DNA from 4 places in the Streptomyces sp. NBC_00670 genome. Region 2 is predicted to be linked to each of the others. Evidence: riboswitches for the same ligand, from Rfam matches in the RefSeq annotation. Region 2 holds a riboswitch; each other region holds the start of a gene.
What was found. Region 2 has a riboswitch for cyclic di-AMP ahead of OIE12_RS18975 (transglycosylase SLT domain-containing protein). Riboswitches for the same ligand answer to the same signal wherever they lie in the genome.
Positions count from the first base shown of each region.

Region 1: linked by a shared signal. The riboswitch ahead of OIE12_RS15550 (M23 family metallopeptidase) and the one ahead of OIE12_RS18975 (transglycosylase SLT domain-containing protein) in region 2 are both predicted to bind cyclic di-AMP.
Region 3: linked by a shared signal. The riboswitch ahead of OIE12_RS25045 (M23 family metallopeptidase) and the one ahead of OIE12_RS18975 (transglycosylase SLT domain-containing protein) in region 2 are both predicted to bind cyclic di-AMP.
Region 4: linked by a shared signal. The riboswitch ahead of OIE12_RS33495 (NlpC/P60 family protein) and the one ahead of OIE12_RS18975 (transglycosylase SLT domain-containing protein) in region 2 are both predicted to bind cyclic di-AMP.

Region 1 is NZ_CP109017.1:3,496,739-3,500,977, forward strand. It holds gene OIE12_RS15540 (PrsW family intramembrane metalloprotease) at 1-530, shown strand, start outside; gene OIE12_RS15545 (aldo/keto reductase) at 481-1,425, opposite strand; gene OIE12_RS15550 (M23 family metallopeptidase) at 1,566-2,618, opposite strand; cyclic di-AMP (ydaO/yuaA leader) riboswitch at 2,629-2,786, opposite strand; gene OIE12_RS15555 (PP2C family protein-serine/threonine phosphatase) at 3,059-4,186, opposite strand.
Region 2 is NZ_CP109017.1:4,275,500-4,279,738, reverse strand. It holds gene OIE12_RS18980 (polyprenyl synthetase family protein) at 126-1,136, opposite strand; cyclic di-AMP (ydaO/yuaA leader) riboswitch at 1,687-1,860, shown strand; gene OIE12_RS18975 (transglycosylase SLT domain-containing protein) at 1,866-2,351, shown strand; gene OIE12_RS18970 (HAD family hydrolase) at 2,421-3,236, opposite strand; gene fahA (fumarylacetoacetase) at 3,663-4,239, shown strand, end outside.
Region 3 is NZ_CP109017.1:5,641,505-5,645,743, reverse strand. It holds gene OIE12_RS25060 (bifunctional acetate--CoA ligase family protein/GNAT family N-acetyltransferase) at 1-538, opposite strand, end outside; gene OIE12_RS25055 (HPr family phosphocarrier protein) at 659-940, shown strand; gene OIE12_RS25050 (GntR family transcriptional regulator) at 1,138-1,824, opposite strand; gene OIE12_RS25045 (M23 family metallopeptidase) at 2,063-2,821, opposite strand; cyclic di-AMP (ydaO/yuaA leader) riboswitch at 2,835-2,986, opposite strand; gene OIE12_RS25040 (M16 family metallopeptidase) at 3,225-4,239, opposite strand, start outside.
Region 4 is NZ_CP109017.1:4,456,362-4,460,600, forward strand. It holds gene OIE12_RS19840 (SRPBCC family protein) at 1-84, shown strand, start outside; gene OIE12_RS33495 (NlpC/P60 family protein) at 81-2,810, opposite strand; cyclic di-AMP (ydaO/yuaA leader) riboswitch at 2,936-3,109, opposite strand; gene OIE12_RS19850 (ATP-dependent DNA helicase) at 3,574-4,239, shown strand, end outside.

The DNA.
Region 1 (4,239 bases), 780 kb from region 2:
AGCGGGAGCTGCTGCAGGAGCTGTGGCACCGCCGGGAGGTGGCCCGCCCGGCGCTGGCTCACGCGGGCCACACGCTGGCGGGCTCGGTGCTGTGGGGCGTGCCCCCGGTGTACGGGTACGGTGGCCCGGCGTACGGGCAGCACGCCGGCCCGGTGTACGGACAGGGTCCCGCGTACGGCGGCTTCCCGGCGTACGGCGGCCCGGCCCACGGCGGTCATGGCTACGCCCAGGGTCCCGCCGGCCCGGTCCACGGCGGTCATGGCTACGCCCAGGGTCCCGCCGGCCCGGTCCACGGCGGTCATGGCTATGCCCAGGGTCCCGCCGGCCCGGCCCCGGCGTACGGCGGCGGCCACACGCCCCCTCCGTACGGCATACCGACCCAGGGCATACCGGCGTACGGCCTGGCCCCCCAAGGCCAGTCACCCCAGAACCAGCCGCCCCAGAACCAGCCGCCCCAAGCCCCGCCCCCTCACGCGACTCCTACGCCGCCGCCTCCGTCAGCCGCGCCGTCTCCGCCTGCGTCAGCGTGACCTCGGCGAGCGCCAGCAGCGCCGGGAGCTGTTCCACCGTCCGGGCGGAGGCGACCGGGGCGAGGACGGTAGGACGCGAGGCGAGCCAGGCGAGGGCGATCGTGGCGACCTCCACCCCGCGCGCGCCGGCGATCTCGTCGAGCGCCGTCAGCACCCGTGCGCCCCGTTCGGGTTCCACGAGCTGTGCCACGCGCCGCGCGCGCACCGAGTCCACCGTCGCCCCCGGCCGGTACTTCCCCGTCAGGAATCCCGACGCGAGCGCGAAGTAGGGCACCGCGGAGAGGCCGGCTTCCTCGGCGACGTCCTGGAGGGCGCCCTCGTAGGTGTCCCGGGAGACCAGGCTGTAGTGCGGCTGGACGGCGACGTAGCGGGCCAGGCCCTCGCGCTCGGAGAACTCCAGCGAGGCGCGCAACCGCTCGGCCGAGATGTTGGAGGCCGCGATGTGCCGTACCTTGCCCGCCTTCACCAGCCCGTCCAGCGTGCCGATGACCTCCTCGATGGGCACGTCGGGATCGTCGTAGTGCGTGTAGTACAGGTCGATGTAGTCCGTTCGGAGCCGCCGCAGCGAGGCGTCGGCCGCCGCCCTGATGTTGCCGGCGGACAGCCCCTGATGGTCGGGGTGCCGGCCGACCTTGGTCGCGAGGACCACGTCGGAGCGGTTGCCGCGCGCCGTGAACCACTTGCCGAGGACGGTCTCGGACTCGCCGCCCTTCATGCCGGGGGCGAACGCCGAGTAGGCGTCGGCGCTGTCGACGAAGTTGCCGCCGGCGGCCAGGTAGGCGTCCAGCACGGCGAAGGATCCGGCCTCGTCGGCGGTCCAGCCGAAGACGTTGCCGCCGAGGCAGAGCGGAGCGACCTCGAGAGACGTTGAGCCCAGAGGGCGAAGAGACATCATTTAACGATGTTAAGGAGAGGTTCGGGTGTTCCCGCGCCGTGCCGTGCGCTCTTACCCGATCGCCTCGCGACTCGGCCCGACGGGGCAGCACGCTGCGCGAAAGGACACGGCGCGACAGGGCACGCCGGGGCACGGCCGGCTCAGGGAGTGAGCCCCTTGGACCGCAGCCACGCCATCGGGTCGATCCCGGTGGCCGCGCCCCCGGGGTGCACCTCCAGGTGCAGATGCGGGCCGGTGACGTTGCCGGTGGCGCCGACGCGGCCGATGACCTCGCCGGTGGAGACCTTCTGCCCGACGCTGACGCTGATCGAGGACTGGTGGCAGAACCACAGCTCGGTGCCGTCGTCCAGGGTCAGGATGGTGCGGTAGCCGTAGGACCCGGCCCAGCCCGCCTCGGTGATCGTGCCGCTGTGGATCGCCTTGATGAGCGTGCCGGTGGGCGCGGCGAAGTCGAGACCGGTGTGATAGCCGGACGACCACATCGATCCGGCCTCGCCGAAGGTCGAGGTGATCGTGTACGAGGAGGTCGGCAGCGTGAACTGCTTGGCCAGCTTGGCGAGTTTCTCCGCGGCGGCCTTCTTCTTGGCCTCCGCCTCCGCCTTCTCCTTCGCCTCGGCGGCCTTCTTCTCGGCCTTCGCCTCCGCCTCCTTGGCGGCGGACGCGGCCTGCTTGGCGGCGGCGGTCTCGGCGGCCCGCGCGGCGGCGCTGTCCGCCTGGTCCTGCTGGGCCTCGGCCTGCCGCATGATCCGGGCGCGCAGCGCCTCGCCCGCGTCCGTGGAGCCCGCGGCGGTGTCGGCACCGGTCAGCCCGGCGCCGGTGAGCGGGGCGGAGGCGGTCTGTACGGCGGTGTCGGAGTCGTCGCCGGAGTCGTCGCCGACCAGAGCCCTGGCCGAGTCGGTGACGGAGGAGAGGTCCGGCAGGGATATGGAGACCGGCGGCTTGCCGGTCTGCGCGGTGGCCATGCCGCCCGCGCCGACGGCGGCGATCACGCCGACGCCCAGAACGGTGGAGCTGCGCGCGAGTCCGCCCCCGCGCTGCTTGGTGACGCGGTGCCGGCCGCGCACGGGACGAACGGAGTCCGCGGTGGGATTCCACTCCTCCCAGGTGCCCTCCTCGGAACGGCGGTCGACGTCGAGGACCTCGGCGCCGGACGGAACGTACGAGGGGTTCTGGGCAGGCCGGTTGGACGCCACGTGGGCGCGCTCCTTTCCTTCCTCACGCCTGCCGGGTTAGCTGACGGGTTCGGAGCAGGAAGGTCTCCTACGCGCGTATACCGGCCGTATCTCTACGGCGGCAACCGCACGATTCACCCCTGGGTGGTGGTTCCCCGGCTCCCTTGCGGGATTAGGCAGATGAGCACGGGGCCGCCTCCTGTGACGGCTGGGACGACCGTGCTGCGTTATCGAACGTTAATAGACCCGGGGCGCACATTCCAAGCGGTTCGGGGGAACGGCTTACACGTCTTGGCCAGGACTTTTGCGTCACGAGCCACGCAAAATCGGGCGAGTCGACCCTGCCTTCCGCGAGTTTCGGACACATGCGCGCCCTGACATCCAGTCAATAAACTTGCGGAAAGACACGATCCGGTCACGACAGGTGACACCGACGGCGCGGTCGCGGTGACGGCCGACGCTCAGGGGTGCGGTCGCCGTACCGCCAGCAGGGCCAGGTCGTCCGTGGCCCGGCCGCCGGTGTGCCGGGCGACCTCGTCCGCCAGGAAGGTGAGCAGCGCGTCCGGTCCGGAGAAGGTGCGGCCGGCGAGCCGGGCGGCGGGGTCGTAGAACTCGCCGTGCCGGTCGCGGGCCTCGGAGAGCCCGTCGGTGTGGAAGAGGAGGGTGGCCCCGTACGGCAGCGCGGCCTCGTCCGCGCGTTCGGGCCACATGCCCAGCTCGCCCATGCCGAGCGGCAGCGCGGGCTCCCGCGGTTCGAGCACGCGCAGCCTGCCGTCGGCGTGCAGGAGCAGCGGGGCGGGATGGCCGCGGTTGACGAGCCGGACGAGTGCGTTGCCGTGCGGGATCTCGGCGAGGACGGCGGTGGTGAACCCCTCGAAGGAGTCCAGGTCGTGGCGCCGGCCGGCCTCCCGGGCGAGCGCGCGTTCGAGCCGCTGGGCGACGGCGCCGAGCGTGGCCTCCTGCTCGGCGGCCTCCCGGAACGCCCCGATCACGACGGCGACGACGCTCACGGCGCTGATGCCCTTGCCGCGCACGTCCCCCAGCACGAGGCGCACGCCGTGCGGGGAGTCCTGGACGGCGTACAGGTCGCCGCCGATCGCCGCCCCGGCCTGCGCGGCCTCGTAGCGTGCGGCGACGTCGAGGCCCGCGAGGCGCTCGGCCGGCTGCGGCATGACGGCGAGTTGCGCGGCCTCGGCGATGTGGCGGACGGAGGCGAGGCGGGCGCCGGTGCGGCGGACGAGCACGTTGGTGAGGACGGCGAGGGCGGCGACGGTGGCCACCGTCAGCAGCTCGGTGGTGGTGTCGACGTTCGACATGACCCCGAACACGGCGTGGATCGCGACCACGGCCAGGACGGCGGCCAGGGCGGTCAGGGCGGTGCCGCGCGTCGAGTACAGGGAGGAGGCGACCAGGGGCGCCGCGGTGAACAGGGGTGCGGCGGTGAAGTCGGCCGGGGTGAGGCAGTCGTAGACGATCGCGGCGACGAGCAGCAGCACCGGGAGGAAGGGCAGCACGGCACGGACGCAGGCCGCCCCGCGGCTGCCGTTCCCGACGGTCGCGGCCGACCGCTTCTCTGTGCGCTGCCCCACGGGACCAGCGTGGCCGGGCAGGCGCGGCGGGGCACCTCCGGTGGGCCGGGCGG
Region 2 (4,239 bases):
GAGGCGTCAACCCCCGGAGCCAACTCCGCGTACTCCTGCGGTATGACACGAGGGTGGAAAGCGTCCACCCACCCGTAGGGGAAGAGGGGACCGACGGCCGGACAGAACAGCGGGGACCCGCGGCGTCACCCGGCCCGGTGCACCACCAGTTCGCACATCTCCGTGAGCGCCGTCTTCGCCGCGCACTCCGGCAGCGGGGCCAGCGCGGAGCGCGCCTCCTCCGCGTACCGCACCGTGTCCCGTCGCGCCTGTTCGAGCGCCGGGTGCTCGCGCAGCAGCTCCAGCGCCTCGGTGAGCCGGGCGTCGTCGCTCAGGTCGGAGTCGAGCAGCGCGCACAGGGCCGCGTCCTCCGGCAGCCCGAGCCGCTCGGCCCGCTCGCGCAGCCGCAGCACCGGCAGCGTGGGGATGCCCTCCCGCAGGTCGGTGCCCGGCGTCTTGCCGGACTCACGGGAGTCGGAGGCGATGTCGAGCACGTCGTCGGCGAGCTGGAAGGCGACACCGAGCCGCTCCCCGTACTGCGTGAGCACGTCCACGACCGTCTCGTCGGCGCCGGACATCATCGCGCCGAACCGGCAGGCCACCGCGACCAGCGAGCCGGTCTTGCCGGCCAGCACGTCGAGGTAGTGGTCGACGGGGTCCCGGCCGTCGCGCGGCCCGGCGGTCTCCAGGATCTGCCCGGTGACCAGCCGTTCGAACGCCTCCGCCTGGATGCGGACCGCCTCGGGGCCGAGGTCGGCCAGCATGTGGGAGGCGCGGGAGAAGAGGAAGTCGCCGGTGAGGACCGCGACCGAGTTGCCCCAGCGGGTGTTCGCGCTGTCCACCCCGCGCCGCACCTCGGCCTCGTCCATGACGTCGTCGTGGTAGAGCGTGGCCAGGTGGGTGAGCTCGACCACGACCGCCGAGGGCACGATCCCCGGCGCGTAGGGGTCGCCGAACTGGGCCGCCAGCATCACCAGCAGCGGCCGGAACCGCTTCCCGCCCGCGCGGACGAGGTGCTGGGCGGCCTCCGTGATGAAGGGGACCTCGCTCTTGGTGGCTTCGAGCAGGCCCTCCTCGACAGCCGTCAGACCGACCTGGACATCGGCTTCCAGAGCCTGGTCCCGCACGCTCAGCCCGAATGGCCCGACGACGGTCACGAGGGGTCTCCTGTCTGCTGGTGTCTGGTGACGGTTACACGGTTTGTCGATAGGTCGCTGCCCTCACTCAAGTCAGCGTATCCGGTCATGTTTCGATCACCACGAGCGCCCATGGTTCCAGGCCGGGACGTATCGGATCAGAGACGGCATGTTCGTGATCGGGTGATACGCGCAGTTATTTAGTGACACACGCATGATCACACCACGGTGCTTCCCCCGGCGGATCCCTCCGTCGCCGCCCGAACGGCACCGGGACCTCCCGCGCGGCCGACTTGCGGACATTCGAACCTTTCCGCACCATACGCCCGGCTCGTCCGGCCAGTGAGTTGGGTCACGCGCCACCCCTGCCGTGCGCGGACAACCGGAAGCACACATTCCCCTTACCCGGATACCCAGTTGGACTCCACGGCCCACAAAGGATCAACGACCCAAAACACCCACCACAAGATCAACCGGGGAGAACCGCGTTTTCGTCACTTGTTCCCCACAGGTTCTCTCGCATAGCTTCCTCCCCGATCCGGACGGAACGCCGAGTCCTGCCGCCGCCCGGAGCACCCATTCACCCATCTCGCACGGCAGGAGCGGGGGACCCAGGTAAGTCGCCGGTCCGGGCCAAGTCCCGGCACGGCTAGGGGTGAAGCCGGATCCGCACTCGCGTGCGGACCGGCCGGGCACCTCCCAGCCCGAACCCGACAGCTCACCTCGCAGGCGACGGAGAGGACATCCGCCATGCCCCGCTTCGCCCTGCCCGGCTTCCGCCTGCCCACCCGCGCCGTGATCGCCGCCGGCACCGGTGCCGCCGCCCTCGCCCTGCCGCTGTTCGGCGCGACCCAGGCGTCCGCCGCCACGACCACGGCGACCACCACCGCGGCCACGACCACCACGGCCGCCTACACCAACAACCTGGACGGCTGGATCCAGCAGTCCCTGGCGATCATGGCCCAGAACGGCATCCCCGGCAGCTACGACGGCATCCACCGCAACGTCATGCGCGAGTCCTCGGGCAACCCGCTCGCCGTGAACAACTGGGACTCCAACGCCGCGGCGGGCACCCCGTCCAAGGGCCTGCTCCAGATCATCGACCCGACGTTCCTCGCCTACCACGTGCCCGGCACCGCGCTCGACCCGTTCGACCCGGTCGCCAACATCACCGCGGCCTGCAACTACGCGGCCGCGCGCTACGGCTCGATCGACAACGTGTACGGCGCGTACTGAGCCGACCGCCTCCCAGGGGCACGACCGCCCCCAGGGGTCCGGCCGCCCGGGCGAGGGTCCGTACGGGCCTCAGCCCCGGTCCGGGAAGAGGCGTTCGAGGACGACGGCGATGCCGTCGTCCTCGTTCGACGCCGTGACCTCGTCGGCGACCGCCTTGAGTTCGGGATGGGCGTTGGCCATGGCCACGCCGTGGGCCGCCCAGTCGAACATGGGGATGTCGTTGGGCATGTCCCCGAAGGCGAGGGTCCCGGCCGGGGACAGCCCCAGCCGCTCGGCCGCCAGCGCGAGCCCGGTCGCCTTGGTCACGCCGCATGGCTGGAGTTCGACGGTCCCCGGCCCCGACATGGTGACCGTGGCCAGTGAACCGACCGCCCCCCGGGCCGCCGCCGCCAGTTCGTCGTCGGTGAGGAAGGGGTGGCGCAGCAGCACCTTGCTGATCGGCTCCGCCCACAGGTCGTCGCGCCGGCCGACCCGTACGGCCGGCAGCGTGGGGTGCGGCATGAGGTAGCCGGGCTCGATCAGCGTCAGCCCGTCCGCACCGTCCTGGTCGACGGCGGCGTACACCTCGCCGACCTCGGCCTCCACCTTGCCGAGCGCGGTCTCTGCCAGCTCCCGGTCCAGCGTGACGGACCACAGCAGCCGGTCCGCGCCGGCGTCGTACAACTGCGCGCCCTGTCCGCACACCGCGAGCCCCCGCCCGCCCAGGTCCTCCAGGAGCGGGCGCACCCTCGGCGCCGGCCGCCCCGTCACCACCAGATGTGTCGCCCCGGCCGCGGCCACCCGCGCGAGCGCGGCGAGGGACCGGTCGGAGAGCGTGTCGTCGCCGCGCAGCAGCGTTCCGTCCAGGTCAGTGGCGATGAGGGCATATGCGGTGGGTGCGGCCATGATCAGAGAATACGGATGTCACGCCCCACCGACCCGCCCCGAACCGGACGACGTCCGCTTTCTCGTGTGCAACGACCGGCCCGACAGCGACAGTTGGCGCACGGCGCCTACGCCGTCCGCCAACACCCGCCCGCGTACCGCCCGTCGTCCCGTCAACATCCGTCCCGCGAACTGCCCGTGGTCTCGTCAACACCCGTCCCGCATACTGCGCGCCCTCCTGTCAATACTCGTCCCGCACACTGCCCCGTCGTCTTGTCAACACCCGTCCCGCGCACTGCCCGTCGTACCGTCAACACCCGCCCCGCGTACTGCCCCCATGGCGGGCGACTCGGCCGTAACGTGTGGCGCGACCACCGGGAACGCGTCCCCTGCCACCAGCGGGAGCCGTGTCCCCGCCCGGCGCGCACGAAAGCGAGGCAGCACCGCATGCCCCCGTTCGACGTTCCCAAGGGCGCTCCCTTCGGCCCGCACAACCTCCCCTACGGCGTGTTCACCCCGCCCGGCGGCACCGCGCGGACGGTCGGCGTCCGGCTCGGCGACCACGTGCTCGACGCGGGCGCGGCGGCCCTCGCCCTCGGCTCGCCGTACGCGTCGCTGCTCGCCCGGCCGACGCTGAACCCGCTGCTGGCGGCGGGCCGCACCGCCTGGTCCGACGTCCGGCGCGCGCTGACCGCGTGGGTCACCGTTCCCTCCCATCAGGAGGCGGTCGCCGGACTGCTGCACCCGCTGTCCGAGGTGCGGCTCCATCTGCCCTTCGAGGTCGCGGACTACGTCGACTTCTACTCCTCCGAGCACCACGCGCGGAACGTCGGGCAGATCTTCCGCCCGGACGCGGCCGACTCCCTCACCCCGAACTGGAAGCACCTGCCCATCGGTTACCACGGGCGCTCGGGAACGGTCGTGGTCTCCGGCACGGAGGTGGTACGGCCGTCCGGGCAGCGCAAGGCGCCGACCGACGCCGAACCGGCGTTCGGTCCCTCGGTGCGGCTCGACATCGAGGCGG
Region 3 (4,239 bases), 1.4 Mb from region 2:
GTCGGACGACGCCGTCCTCGAAGCTGCGTTTCTGGGTGTACCCGGCGTCCGTGAACACCTTGATCATCTTGGTGTTGGCGGGGAGCACCTCGGCGGCGAAGCGGCGGATGCCGCGCTCGCGGGCGACGGCCGCGACGTGCTCCAGGAGCGCGGAGGCGACACCCCTCCCCTGGTGCGCGTCCTGCACCAGGAAGGCGACCTCGGCCTCGTCGGCCGGGCCGGTGGCGGGCAGGCCGTCGGCGTCGATGCGGTCGTACCGTACGGTGGCGATGAACTCGCCGCCGACCGTGGCCGCGAGCCCCACCCGGTCCACGAAGTCGTGGTGCGTGAAGCGGTGGACGTCCTTGGCGGACAGCCGCGGGTACGGCGCGAAGAAGCGGTAGTACTTCGACTCGTCGGACACCTGTTCGTAGAAGCTGACGAGGCGCTCGGCGTCGTCGGCCGTGATGGGCCGGATCCGCGCGGTGCCGCCGTCGCGCAGCACCACGTCGGCCTCCCAGTGGGCGGGGTACTCGTGCCGGTCCGACGGGATCTGCATGGGGCCCAGCGTACGGCGCGGGTCCGACACCGGCGTCCATCGGAGCCGACCGCACACCCCGGACCGGCGTTGTGGAACACTGGTCTAGACAACCTGGCACACCTGAAGGGCAGCATCACCATGGCTGAGCGCCGCGTCAACATCGGCTGGGCCGAGGGCCTCCACGCCCGCCCCGCCTCCATCTTCGTCCGGGCGGCCACCGCCTCCGGCGTCCCCGTGACGATCGCCAAGGCGGGCAGCGCCCCCGTCAACGCCGGCTCGATGCTGGCCGTGCTCGGCCTGGGCGTCCAGGGCGGCGAGGAGGTCGTCCTCGCCTCCGACGCCGAGGGCGCGGACGCGGCCCTGGACCGCCTGGCCAAGCTGGTCGCCGACGGCCTGGAGGAACTGCCGGAGACGGTCTGAGCCGTCCGCTCCTGTGCGGGGCGGCGGTTCATTCCGGCGCAGAAAGCCGCGTCGCCCCCGGGGGCGACGCGGCTTTCTGCTTTCCACCCGTCCGTCCGTGAATTCTCCGGCGTGGACGCACAGGATGACGAGCAGCGAAAAGGAAAACGGGGTCCGCACTTCCCCGCGTCCACTCTCCTTTGTATACGGCACCCCTGTTAATTCTGCGGGCCCGCGATGTTTACGGCTTGTTGCGGATTCCTCACACCCATGTCCGCGCCGACGGGCCGCAGCCGGTGGGACGTGGTCGTCCGTTGGGTGTGCTGTGCGGCGAGGATGTGGGCGCGGGCGTCGTCGCCCCGGGCGATCGCGTCGACGATGCCGCCGCGTTCCGCCCAGTCCGCCACGGGGTCGGCCGGTGTCCCGGTGACGTACATCCATGCGATCTTGTGCCGCAGCTGGGCCAGCGTGGTGCTCAGCGCCGGGCTCCCGGCGGCCTGCGCGAGCGTGTCGTGGAACCAGCCGTCCAGGGAGCGCAGGTCGTCGCTGCTGCCCTGCCCTGCCCGTTCCCGGCCGAGCCTGACCAGGCCGCGCAGCACCTTCAGATGGGCCTCCGTGCGCCGCTGGGCGGCCCGGGCGGCGCCGAGCGGTTCCAGCAGGACGTGCATCTCCAGCAGGTCGGCGGCCTCCTGCCCGGTGGGCTCGGCCACGCACGCGCCCGCGTGCCGCCGGGTGACGACGAAGCCCTCGGCCTCCAGCGTGCGCAGCGCCTCGCGCACGGGGACGCGGGAGACGCCGTAGCGGCGGGCGAGGACCTCCTCGGTGAGCCGGCTGCCGCGCGCGTGGACGCCGGCGACGATGTCCTCGCGGATCGCCGCGCATACCGAGTGCGCCGGAATACGCATGTCCGACCTCCGCCTCGATTTCCGTGCGAAGCGCCGTCGGCCGGCGCATTGCCCGACCGACTCTATTGCAGCGGAGAGGGATTTCCGACGGCGGGCCGGAATTCATGGTTCTTTTTTGGACAACGGCCGGGACGAAATGCCCGGACGGAACGAGAACGGCCCCGGCTTCGGGGGCCGGGGCCGTCGACGACGGTTCGGGGGGCGTCGGCCGGTGCGCGGGTGCGCCGACGCGGGTGCTTCAGACGTTGACGCCGTGGGCGCGCAGGTACGCCACCGGGTCGATGTCGGAGCCGTACTCCGGGCTCGTACGGGCCTCGAAGTGCAGATGCGGGCCGGTGACGTTGCCGGTCGCGCCGGACAGGGCGATCTGCTGCCCGGGGGTGACCTGCTGGCCCACCGTGACGCCGATGGACGACAGGTGGCCGTACTGGGTGTAGGTGCCGTCGGCCATCTTGAGGACGATCTGGTTGCCGTAGGCCCCGCCCCAGCCGGTCTCCACGACGGTGCCGGAGCCGACGGCGTGCACGGAGGTGCCGGTGGCGGCGTGGAAGTCGATGCCGGTGTGGGTGCCGGAGGACCACAGGGAGCTGCTGGCCTGGTAGCCGGTGGAGACGTAGGAGCCCGAGATCGGCGCGACGAAGGTGTTCAGCCGCTTGCGCTCGGCCTCGCGGGCGGCGCGCTCCTTCGCGTCGCGGGCCCGCTCCGCCTGCGCGGCGGCCTCCTTGCGCGCGGCCTCCTCGGCCGCCTTGCGCGCGGCCGCCTTCTCCTGGGCGAGGGCCTGGGCGTCGATCCGCGCGGCGACGCTCTCGCCGATGCCGGCGGCCCGCAGGAGCCCGGTCTGGTCGACGGAGGCGGCGGGCTCCGCGGCGAACGCGGGAGCGGCCAGGGTGCCGACGACGCCGGTGGTGGCGAGCGCCGCGACGCCCACGGCGCCGGTCGTCGTGCGCTTCGTGCGATCGGCACGGCGGTGCTTCCCGGGGGCGCGGGTGAACGCCATGTAAGGGGTCGTCCTTTCCTTCCTTCTCGCCTACCGGGTTAGCTGACGGGTTCGGAGCAGGAAGGTCTCCTACGGACACCCTGTGGGGGCGTCCGATTCACCCCAGGGACGTGGGTCCCCGGCTCCCCTGGCTCGCGCCGTACGGGGACTCGGCGATGACTGTCCGCTGCCGCGGATGCGGCGCGCTGCCTGACGGACAGCCGGGAAGACGCTAAGCGGGCGCCGTTTCAACGGGCAAACGAGGTAACGGTTTTGTTGCGTATCCCACACCGCGGAAGCGCCACCCTCTGTGGCAATACGGACAAACACCCGCCGTCGGCGGGCCGGACCGGGGGCGCGGGAGGCCCTGGTGACGTCCGGGGAGTCACCAGGGCCTCGTCCACGCCCCCGCGCGCCGCCCGTGCTACTCGGCGGCCACCACGGTGACTTCGCCGATCCCCAGGGCGCGTACGGGCTCCGCGATCTGCTCGGCGTCGCCCACCAGGATCGTCACCAGACGGTCCACCGGGAAGGCGTTGACGACGGCGGCCGTCGCCTCCACCGTGCCGGTGGCGGCGAGCTGCTGATACAGCGTCGCCTGGTAGTCGTCCGGCAGGTGCTGCTCGACCTGGTCGGCGAGCGAGCTCGCGACGGCGGCCGCGGTCTCGAACTTCAGCGGGGCGACGCCCACCAGGTTCTGCACGGCGACATCGCGCTCGGCGTCGGTCAGCCCCTCGGCGGCGAGGGTGCGCAGCACCTTCCACAGGTCGTCGAGGGCGGGGCCGGTGTTCGGGGTGTCGACGGAACCGCTGATGGCGAGCATCGCGGCGCCGCTGCCGTCGGGCGCGGAACGCAGCACCTGGCCGAACGCGCGCACACCGTAGGTGTAGCCCTTCTCCTCGCGCAGCACGCGGTCCAGCCGCGAGGTGAGGGTGCCGCCGAGGCAGTACGTGCCGAGCACCTGGGCGGGCCACACGCGGTCGTGCCGGTCGGCGCCGACGCGGCCGATGAGGAGCTGCGTCTGGACGGCTCCGGGGCGGTGCACGACGATCACGCGGCCGGTGTCGTCGGCGGTCACCGGGGGCACCGGACGCGGCTGCCCGGGCGCGCCCGTCCACGCGCCGAGCGTGTCGGCGAGGAGCGCGTCCAGGTCGACGCCGGTGAGGTCGCCGACGACCACCGCGGTGGCGGTGGCGGGCCGTACGTGCCGCTCGTAGAACGCGCGTACGGCCGCCGCGTCGATGGCCTCGACGCTCTCCTCGGTGCCCTGACGGGGCCGGGACATGCGGGAGTCCGCCGGGAAGAGCTGCCGGGACAGCTCCTTGGCGGCGCGACGGGCCGGGTTGGCGGTCTCGTGCGGGATCTCGTCGAGCCGGTTGCGCACCAGGCGCTCGATCTCGCCGTCGTCGAACGCGGGGGCGCGCAGCGCGTCGGCGAGC
Region 4 (4,239 bases), 180 kb from region 2:
CTGCGGCGGTACCTGACCGGTTTCATGCAGCGGATGGCCGACGGACTCGCGGAGTACGCCGGCCGGTCCGACTCCGCCCCCTAGGCCAGGCGTATCACGCCGCGGACCGCCGCCTCGCCGGCGAAGTACACCGACTCCTCGCGCACGTACGCGCCCGGGCGGGGGGCGTGGATCATCATGCCGTTGCCCGTGTAGATGCCGACGTGGCTCAGGTCGTCGTGAAAGAAGACCAGGTCACCGGGGTGGGCGGCAGCGAGCGGGACGGTCGTGCCGCAGCGGGCCTGCTCGGCGGGGGTGCGCGGGAGCAGGAACCCGGCGGCCTTCCAGGCGGCCTGGACGAGGCCGGCGGCGTCGTACGAGCCGGGGCCGGTCGCGCCCATGACGTACGGCCGCCCGGTCTGCGCCCGGGCGAACGCGGCCGCGACCCCGGCCTTGTCGGCGGCGGGTACGCCCACCGCCGGAGGACCGGCCGTGACGGTGCCGGGGGAGGCGGGACCCGCCAGGTCGGGCAGGCCGCCCGGGGTGCCGATGGCGGGGATGCTGCCCGTGCTCTCGATGGTCGGGAGCGAGTCGCCGCGGCCGGCGGGGGCGTACGTGCCGGCGCCCGCGGCGGCCGGGAAGGCGACGGTGACGCCACCGGGTCCGTTGCCGCCGGCCGTGGGGTACGCGTCGACGTGGCCGGCGACCGGGAAGGATCCGGCGCCGCCGGTCGTGCCCGCGGCGGGGAAGGAACCGATGCCGTCCACGGCCGGGAAGCTGCCGGTGGTGCTCACGGCGGGGAAACCGCCGGTGACGCTCGCGGCGGGGTACGCGGGGGCGGCGCCCGTCGCCGGGTAGGCGGCGGTGATGGGCGCGGCCGGGTACGTCCCGGAACCGAAGCCGGAGCCGGCGTTGGCCGGGAAGCCGCTGCTCGCGCCGGGGCCGGCGGCCGGGTAGGCACCCGTGCCGCCCGTGGCCGGGTGCGCTCCGGCACTGTGCGCCGCCGGGTACGCGCCGGAGCCGACGGCGGCCGGGAAGCCGCCTGTGCCGTCCACCGCGGGGAAGGGCCCGGTGCCGTCCACTGTCGGGAGCGGCCCCGTGCCGTCCACGGCTGGGAACGAGCCCGTGCCGTCCATGCCGGGGTACGGGTACGCGCTGCCGAGGGCCGGGAAGGAACCGGTGCCGTCCGCCGACGGGAACGACCCGGTGACGCTCACCGCGGGGAAGCTCCCCGCGCCGCCCATCGCGGGGAACGACCCGGTGTTGTCCACGCCCGGATACGTACCGGTGCCGCCGACGCCAGGGAAGGCGCCCGCGCCGCCGGTCATCGCCGGGAACGATCCCGTGTTCTCCACACCCGGGTACGCCCCCGTGTTGCCGACGGCCGGGAACGACCCGGTGGCACCGACGGACGGGAAGGATCCGGTGCCGTCCACGGCGGGATACGCTCCCGCACTGCCCGCCCCCGGGTACGCGCCGGTGGTACCGGCCGCCGGGTAGGAACCGGTGCCACCCACGGCGGGGAAGGAACCGGTCCCGTCCACGGCGGGGAAGGAACCGGTCCTGTCCATGGCAGGAAAAGGACCGTTGCTGTCCAGGGCAGGAAAGGGACCGTTGCTGTCCAGGGCAGGAGACGGACCCGTACCGCCCGCCCCCGGGTACGCGCCGGTGGCGCCGGCCGCCGGGTGGGAACCGGTGCCACCCACGGCCGGAAGGGATCCGGTGCCACCCACGGCCGGGAAGGACCCAGCACTGCCCGCGCCCGGGTAGGTCCCCGCGGCGGTCGCCGGGAAGGAGGCCGTGCCGTCCATGGCCGCGGAGACAGCCCCGCTGCCCGCACCCGCGTACGCGCCGACCGCGCCGACCGCGGTGAAGGAACCCGTGCCGCCCGCGCGCACGGTGTTGCCCGCCGCGGCCCCGGTGATCGGTCCCCCCGCGTACGACTCCGCGCCGCTCCCGAGCGCCCCTGCCCCGAACGATCCCGAACCGTCCCCGGCCGCCGCGTACGCACCCGTGGGCATTCCCTGTCCCGGGGCGGGCGCGGGGGGCGTCCACGGTTGTGCGGCGGGCGCGCTCTCCAGCGCCGCGCGCGGTGTGCCCGTCCGCTGCGACAGCAGTACGCGCGCCATGGCCAGCTTCCGCTGTGTCGCGTCCTTGAACGTGCGCGGCGTCCGCTGCGGCGCGCTCGGCGAGGCCGGCCTCCGGGGCGCCGGCAACGCCGGCAGCTCCGGTCCCGACCTGCCCCGGCCACCCGGACCACCCCGGTCACCACGACCGCTCGGACCATCCGCCGCACCACCCACACCACCGGCAGCGCCAACACCACCAACACCACCCGCACCGCTGCCCGGCGCGTCCGTCCCACCCGTGCGCCCCGGCCCGAGCGCCGGTGTCGCGCGGCCGGGGCCCAGCGCGGGTGCGCCCCGTCCAGGACGCCGCTTCTCCGTCGCGGCGATCAGTTCGGCGACCGTCCTGTCGATCGACGACTGCCGCAGGCGCGACGGGTGCCCGTCCGCCGGACGTCCGGCGGACCGGCCCGACGAGGGACGGCCGGGGCGGTCCGGGCGCCGGTCGGCCGGCAGCACCGCGGCCACGGAGGGCCCCAGCTTCGCGCGCGCCGTGTCGAGCCACTGCGTCCGCTTCGCCGCCTCCGCCGCGGCCCCCGGCTGCTGCCGCTCCTTCGCGGCCATGACACGCGTCGCGTTGTAGTTCTCGGTGGCCGTCTCGACCCGTTGGTACAGGTTGTCGATCCGCTGCTGGACCTCCGCGCGGCTCGGCGCCGGCGGCTCGGCCCCGGGCGCGGACTCCGCCGCCGGAGAGATCAGGGCCATGGGGTCCAGGGCCCCCGCGGCGAGCGCGGGCGTTCCCGGTCCTGCGGCGGGCGTCCCCGGCCTTGCGGGGACGACGGGGCGCGCCCCGGCAGGAAGCGGTTTCTGGTCCGACGCCAAGAGAGGCGACTCCTTCCGTACTCCGCCTACCGGGTTAGCTGTCGGATTCGGGCGGATGGTTCCGGAAGGACTGCCCTACGGCCCGTGCGCGCGGGGCGGTTGGGCCGATTCACCCCAGGTCTCGGTTGGGTCCCCGGCTCCGGTCGGCCGCGGGGGCGGGCCGGACTCGGCGGAGGCCGCGCGGCCCGGCGACGTTCGCCGGTTGCGTCGAGCGGCCTGTCGGCACCGTAGCCAACTTGTGTCCCTCGTGTGAAGGTCGAAGTGCGTTATGTCCGATACATTTTTGTGACCTTCGCGTGAGGATTCGGTTGCCGGAGCGGTCCGGACCAACCGGCGGAATCGTTCCGCCGGTTGACCCGTCCACCGGCCCGTTCCCGCCTCGCCGCGCGGCCACCAGCGATGATCGCGCCGGGAACGCCGCCCCGGCGCCCGGCCGTGCCGCCGGGTCCCGGCCGGCACGGCTGTTCCGCCGCCACCGCTGAGAGCTTCGTCACGCGGGACGCCCCGCCGCCTCCCACGTACTGCGGCGGACCGCCCCGCGCACTGCCGTGGACCGCCCCGCGTACCGCCCGGACCGCCCGCGTACCGCCCGGAGTTTCCGAGGGGGCGGCCGGTTGTCGGTGGGGCGCCCTAGACTCGGAGAGCGATGAGCAGCCTCTTTGACGACAGCTTCCTGGCGGACCTCCAGGCCCCGCGGGCCCGCGAGGAGGAACCCCCGCCCCCGCCCGAGGACGAGCACGCTCCGGAGCAGGTTCCGGACGATCTGTTCGGCGGGAAGTTCGACACGCCCCCGGACCGGGACTCGTACTACCGCAACGGCGCCCCCCGCCCCGCCCTGGACGCGGCGGCGCTGCTCGACGGGCTGAACGAGAACCAGCGCGCGGCCGTCGTGCACGCCGGCTCCCCCCTGCTCATCGTCGCCGGCGCCGGCTCCGGCAAGACCCGCGTGCTCACCCACCGCATCGCGCACCTGCTGGCCGAGCGGAGCGTCCACCCCGGCCAGATCCTCGCGATCACGTTCACCAACAAGGCCGCGGGCGAGATGAAGGAGCGCGTCGAGCAGCTCGTCGGCCCGCGCGCGCACGCGATGTGGGTGATGACGTTCCACAGCGCCTGCGTCCGCATCCTGCGCCGGGAGAGCAAGCGGCTCGGCTTCACCTCGTCCTTCTCCATCTACGACGCCGCCGACTCCAAGCGCCTGATGGCCCTCGTCTGCCGCGACCTGGACCTCGACCCCAAGCGCTTCCCCCCGAAGTCCTTCAGCGCCAAGATCAGCAACCTGAAGAACGAGCTGATCGACGAGGAGGACTTC